DNA from 2 places in the Paenibacillus sp. 1182 genome. Region 1 is predicted to be linked to the other one. Evidence: predicted binding sites of a transcription regulator. Region 1 holds the regulator's gene; the other holds the start of a gene.
What was found. Region 1 encodes Rex, which represses fermentation and respiration genes when NADH is low (regulators of the CRP and FNR family bind a similar motif). Its sites were predicted from a motif close to TTGTGAAATATTTCACAA; they were not measured.
Positions count from the first base shown of each region.

Region 2: a site for Rex is predicted at 1,922-1,939, ahead of adhE (bifunctional acetaldehyde-CoA/alcohol dehydrogenase). Genes of this name have one in related genera too.

Region 1 is NZ_JAFICR010000001.1:208,477-211,903, forward strand. Features, by position in the region: gene dinG (ATP-dependent DNA helicase DinG) at 1-1,148, shown strand, start outside; gene JOD82_RS01080 (redox-sensing transcriptional repressor Rex) at 1,192-1,845, shown strand; gene JOD82_RS01085 (amidohydrolase) at 1,832-3,133, shown strand; gene JOD82_RS01090 (cell wall elongation regulator TseB-like domain-containing protein) at 3,171-3,427, shown strand, end outside.
Region 2 is NZ_JAFICR010000001.1:48,074-51,500, forward strand. Features, by position in the region: gene JOD82_RS00240 (DODA-type extradiol aromatic ring-opening family dioxygenase) at 134-901, shown strand; gene JOD82_RS00245 (Crp/Fnr family transcriptional regulator) at 1,040-1,756, opposite strand; gene adhE (bifunctional acetaldehyde-CoA/alcohol dehydrogenase) at 2,015-3,427, shown strand, end outside.

The sequences.
Region 1 (3,427 bases):
CTTCGGCCAAGCCTGCAAAGTGGGATCAGGCGGGAGCTTTGGAAAATCAGCTATATGTAACAATGAGCGAAATTTTGCGCAAGGGCGACAAGCTGATGCTGGACGTCAAGGAAGAACATGACGATTATGCGGCGGATAGCCTTATTACAGATATCACGGGTCTGCTCAAGGATTTGGCGGGGATTCGAGAAAATTTGCGCTTTTTTATCCGACTCGATGATGAAACAACCGTATACTGGCTCGAGGCGAGCGGGCAATTCCGTAGTAAATCATTGCAATTTTATGCGGTACCCGTCGATGTGAGCCGCCAGTTGAAAGAAATGTTTTTTGACAAAAAAAGAAGCATTATTCTGACTTCTGCTACCTTGTCGGTAGATAAGTCGTTTCAGTACATGATCGATCAGCTCGGCTTACAGGAGGCCGCAGATCAAGAGCGGCTGATGACTTCGCAGCTCCCGTCACCCTTTAATTACAGGGATCAGGTGTTGCTGGTTATTCCACGGGATTTCCCAAGTGTGAAGGGCAGTGTAGGAGATGCGCATTTTGTAGATATGCTCGTTAGCTCTCTAGGAGCGACTGCTCAGGCGACACGTGGGAGAATGCTCGTTCTGTTTACGTCCTATCGGATGCTCCGGCAAGTGTATGAGCCGCTCAAAGAGGCCTTAGCATCCAGCGAAATTACTGTGCTGGGACAAGGTGTGGACAGTGGAAGTCGCAGCAAGCTAACCCGCCGGTTTCAGGAAGCGAAAGCTTCTGTATTGCTGGGGACCAGCAGTTTCTGGGAAGGCGTCGATATTCCGGGGAAGGCTCTGACTTGTCTAGCCATTGTTCGCTTGCCGTTTCAACCGCCGAATCACCCGCTGCTGGAGGCAAAAAGCGAACTGCTCCAGCAGCAGAAGAAGAATCCATTTATGAAGCTGTCTGTACCGCAAGCGGTCATTCGCTTCAAACAGGGATTTGGTCGGTTGGTACGTACAGCGAACGACCACGGGGTCGTTATCGTTTATGATACGCGTGTGATTGAATCCTATTACGGAAAGCACTTTTTGTACTCGTTACCGGGACCAAAAATGGAGCATATGCCATCGGAGCAAATGGTGCCCCGCATCGCCGAATGGCTCCAATCCGCCCCGGAGACAGAGGCATAACGGACGGACATAAGTATGTTCGTTACAATTAGGGGGAGCAAGTATGAAATCAGATAAAATTTCAGAGGCTGTCGTACGGAGGTTACCCGTATATTTACGTTATCTGAATGCACTGCACAAACGGGAGGTGGCTACGGTCTCTTCTCAAGAGTTGGGACAGAGGCTAGATTTGAACCCGGCCCAAATCCGTAAAGATCTTGCTTATTTTGGAGATTTTGGTCGGAAGGGTATTGGTTATGATGTTTCTTATCTCATTGAGAAAATACGCCATATCCTGAAAATCGACCAACAAATTAATGTAGTATTGGTCGGAGCGGGTAATCTGGGGCAAGCCCTTTCGAATTATAACGCTTATTTAAAAGACAATATGAAGATTGTAGCGGTATTTGATGCGTTTCCGGATAAGGTAGGAACCAAGATCAATACATTGGTCGTGCAACCGATGGATGAACTGGAAGCGACTGTGAAAGAAAAACACATTCGAATCGGGATTATTACCGTACCTGATTTTGAAGCACAGCACGTGGCTGACAGGCTTATTGAGAGCGGAATTGGAGCGATCCTGAACTTTGCACCGACTACTCTCAAGGCACCAGCCAACATTCGGATTCATGCCACAGACTTTACAACTGATTTGCTTAGCCTCGCTTATTATTTGGAGGACGGAAAGGAAGAAACCCAATATGACAGTGAATAAATGGATGATTAAAAACGGATCTTTTGCCATAAATGGACCAGAAGCAGGGGTAGTCCATGGTTTTATGATTGTGGAGGATAGTCGTATTACTTATATTGGCGAAACCTTGCCTGCGGGTGAGGAAGAGACGGAAGCGATCGATGGTAAAGGGCTATTGTTTTTACCTGGTCTGATCAATACTCATGGTCATGCGGCGATGTCTCTACTGCGTGGGCATGGAGATGATTTGGCACTTCAAGTATGGCTTCAAGAAAAAATGTGGCCTATGGAAGCCAAGTTTACTTCTACAGACGTGTACTGGGGTACGTCCTTGTCTGTGCTGGAAATGCTGAAAGGTGGAACAACAACCTTCCTCGATATGTACGATCATATGGATGAAGTGGCTCGTGTGGCTGAAGAGTCAGGTATTCGTGCAAGTCTGATGCGTGGAGCAATTGGACTATGTTCGGAGGAAGAACAGCGAATCAAGCTGGCAGAGGCCGTGACTTTTGCACGTAACTGGCACGGTAAAGCAGACGGGCGTATTACTACGATGATGTCTCCGCACGCGCCATATACATGTCCACCTGCGTTTATTGAAAAATTCGTACAAGCTGCGCATGATCTGGACTTGCCACTGCATACGCACATGTCTGAGACGATCGCCGAAGTAGAGCAAAACGTACGCGACTACGGTTTGCGTCCGGTTGCACACTTGGATAAGCTTGGCTTTTTCTCCCGTCCTTCGCTTGTTGCCCATGGCGTTCATTTGAACGACGAAGAAATAGCTTTACTGGCAGAACGTGGTGTAGCGGTTTCCCACAATCCTGGCAGCAACTTGAAGCTGGCAAGTGGTGTGGCAAGAGTGCCTGAATTGCTGCGTGCAGGGGTTACGGTTTCTCTCGGAACGGATGGTCCTGCCAGCAATAATAACCTGGATATGTTCGAGGAAATGCGTCTGGCAGCACTTATTCACAAGGGTGTATCCGGTGACCCTACGGCAGTTCCTGCAAGTGAAGCGCTGCGTCTGGCAACAGAATACGGTGCAAAGTCGATTGGTTTAAAAGAAGTAGGAGCGTTGGCAGCAGGCAACAAGGCTGACTTTATCGCGTTGGATCTGAATCAGGCACATTTCTTGCCGCGTACAGATCTTATTTCCCATGCGGTATACTCTGCAAGCGCCAAGGACGTGGCTCATGTGTGGGTAGACGGTCGTCAGGTTGTGAAAAACGGCGAATGCCTGACTATGGACGAGGAACGTATCAAACATGAGGCACAAGCCGCCTTTGAAGGGCTGCTGTCGCGCTAATTCAGGTGTCACATCCCCTTAGAGAGGAAGCACGGGTTTGAAAAATAAGAAAAAATGGATAGCGGTCGCCATTTTGGCCGTGATACTGATCCTGGTCAGCATTTTCTGGTATTATTCCTATGTTACTCAAGACCAGGTGGCTGAGAAAAATGCCGCTATCATTAAGGCCAAGCAATCAGGTGGTCTGGTTAGCACGACTCAAACATGGAAGTCTGTGTGGGATCAGGTTTATTGGGTGGTTCAAGGGAAAAATGCACAGAATGAAAATATAATGGTATGGGTTCCTTTTCAAAA
Region 2 (3,427 bases), 160 kb from region 1:
TTATTTATAGAATCTTTGACCTTTAAGTGTATGTTAAAATCTGTGTTGACATGACTCTGTTACTTATGTATCATTACTTACATAAAGTTACTTGATGAATAAAATAAATTGTTGATGATAAGGGGATCTTTATATGATGCCATCTTTATTTTTGGCCCATGGCTCACCGATGCTTGCTATTGAACAGACGGACTATACTTCATTTTTAGAGCAACTGGGGAAAAGTATTCGTCCTAAAGCAATAGTTATCTTTACTGCTCATTGGGAAACACAAACGTTGACGATCAGTTCGATGGATGACGTGTACGATACCATTTATGATTTTGGCGGTTTTCCACCGGAACTGTACACAGTGAAATATCCAGCACATGGTTCTGTGGAACTGGCCAATAAGCTGAAAAAATTATATGAACAAAAGGGCATTGACGTAGAAACTGATCGGGTGAGGGGTTTGGATCATGGATCTTGGACATTGTTGCATCGTATGTATCCTGAGGCAGACATTCCGGTAGTTCAGATCTCTGTAAATCCATATCTCTCGCCCAAAGCACAATATGCTATTGGTGAAGTGCTGCGAGGACTGGGAGAACAGGATATTCTGGTCATTGGTAGTGGCGTGACTGTTCATAATCTGCGTATCGTCAAATGGGGGGAAACGAAAACAGAACCTTGGGCTATAGATTTTGATGATTGGATTATTGAAAAAGTACAAAGTAGAGATATAGAGGCTTTGGATCACTATGAAAGCGAAGCACCGTATGCTCGCCAGGCCGTACCCAGAGCAGAACACTTTGTACCGTTGTTTATTGCAATGGGGAGTGGCAATCCTGCAAACAAAGCCAAGGTTATCCATAGAAGCTATGAGATGGGGAATTTAAGTTATCTATGTTTACAGTTTTAAAGAGTGTTGCCAGAAGAAGGACTGTCATTAAAATGCTTCGCTACTGCTCCTGTATAAGTAGGGGAGTGGAAATAAATTAGGGAGTGTTATAAGCTATAGTGGCTTATAACACTCCCTTTTACATAAAAAAACGATTTATTATATCCGGCAAATCTCACGAGGGCATAGTTCACAATGACATACACCTTGCAGCATTTCCAAATCTTTGACAACAATCATACCATTATCATATTCAACTGCATTTTTCTTACGTAGATCACTAAGCATCCGGTTTACGCTTTCCCGGGTCGCACCGATCATATTTGATAAGTCAGTATGAGTAATTTTTTTATGAATCAGGATATGTTCGCCGTGAGGCTCACCATAGGTATTGCATAGACGAATGAGCGTTGAACATAAAGCGCCTGGCTTGCCGTACATCATCAAATCGCGGAACTTAGTCTGAGTAATGCGGTGATGTGAACCCATCCATTTCATAAAGTCAATCGCAAAATCACAATGCTGGCAAATAAGCAGTTCCAAATCTGTATGATCGATTACGCCAATATCACTGTCTTCCAGAACCTCAGCAGAAAAGGAATGCTTAGTACCGAAAAATGGATCGGCTTGACCAACAAGATCGCCGCTTTGATACATATATAGAATAAGTTCCTTGCCCTCATCCGTTGTTTTGGTTACTTTCACGCGTCCGCGCTTAATATAAAACAGCTTATCCGCTGTATCTCCTTCCCAGAACAGATGCGAGCTTTCTGGCATAACTCGATCTTTCATCATTACTTGCAATCGGTTGAAGCTGGCCTCCGAGAAGCAACAGGTGTTGCCGCGGGCTTCCATTACATTTGTAGGGTTTCTCATCGTCCATTTCCCCTTTGTATCCTATGTTTTTTATCTGCAACTTGATCAATTCAAATTCATTATATACTTGTGCAATGAGTTTTTGGGGCAAGAAGAGGGGGTAAAAGTGGCAGAATTCCAAACTTTGTGATTTAATTCACTTCATAAAATAAAATTTTAAATAGATTGTGAAAAAAATCACAATATATCTTGAAAAGCTGTGTTACGATCAGTGCGTGAACAAGAGATAGTACACGAGATAACAGGAGGATGAGGGAAATGGCTGTTAAAAACGAGGTTATTCAAAAAGAGCAAAGCGCAGAGCAGTATATTCAAACGCTGATTGACCGGGGGAACCGGGCACAGCAAGCTTTCATGAGTATGAATCAGGAACAGATTGACGAAATCGTACAAGCTATGGCACTCGCAGGGATGGATAAACACATGTACCTGGCGAAGTTGGCTGTTGAAGAAACAGGACGCGGTGTGTACGAGGACAAAATCACCAAAAACATGTTTGCAACAGAATATATCTATCATAGTATCAAAAATGAAAAAACCGTCGGTGTCATTGAAGACAATGATTTTGACAGTTTTCAAAAGATAGCAGAGCCAGTCGGTATTATCATGGGGATCACTCCAGTGACAAACCCGACTTCGACTACGATGTTCAAAGCGCTGATTGCCATTAAAACACGTAACCCAATCATTTTCGGTTTCCATCCATCTGCTCAATCGTGTAGTGCGGAAGCAGCCCGCGTCTTGCTCGAAGCAGCTGTTAAACATGGTGCTCCGGCCGATTGTATTCAATGGATTGAAGCACCTTCGATGGATAAGACCAATGTATTGATGAACCACCCTGATGTGGCGCTAATTTTGGCAACTGGTGGATCAGGCATGGTTAAGGCAGCTTATAGCTGCGGTAAACCAGCACTTGGTGTAGGTCCTGGTAACGTGCCTTGCTTTATTGAAAAAACAGCAGATATCAAACAGGCCGTGAACGATCTTATCCTCTCGAAATCTTTTGATAACGGTATGATTTGTGCTTCGGAGCAAGCGGTTATTATCGAAGAGCCAATCTTCGAACAAGTGAAAAAATTGATGATCGCTAACGGTTGCTATTTTGTAAATAAAGAAGAAGCAGCTAAGCTCACTCAAGGAGCTATGAATGTCGAGAAATGTGCAGTGAACCCAGCTATTGTCGGGCAGTCTGCTGTGAAAATTGCTGAAATGAGTGGTATTACAGTACCAACAGGAACTAAAATTTTGGTCGCTGAGATTGAAGGGGTAGGAACAAAATTCCCATTGTCTGCGGAAAAATTGAGTCCTGTATTGGCTTGCTATAAAGTAAAAAATGCGGAACAAGGTATTCAACGCGCTGCTGAAGTCGTGGAATTCGGGGGCATGGGTCACTCGTCCGCTATTCATTCGAACGATGAGGATGTTATCGCTCGGTTTGCAAACCGTTTGCAAACAGGACGTATCATTGTAAATGCACCTTCCACACATGGTGCGATTGGCGACATTTACAACACCAATCTTCCTTCGTTGACACTTGGTTGCGGTTCGTACGGTCGTAACTCGACTTCGTCGAACGTATCGGCAGTCAATCTGATTAATGTGAAAAGGGTGGCGAAACGGACGGTGAATATGCAATGGTTCAAAGTACCTTCCAAAATCTATTTTGAAAAA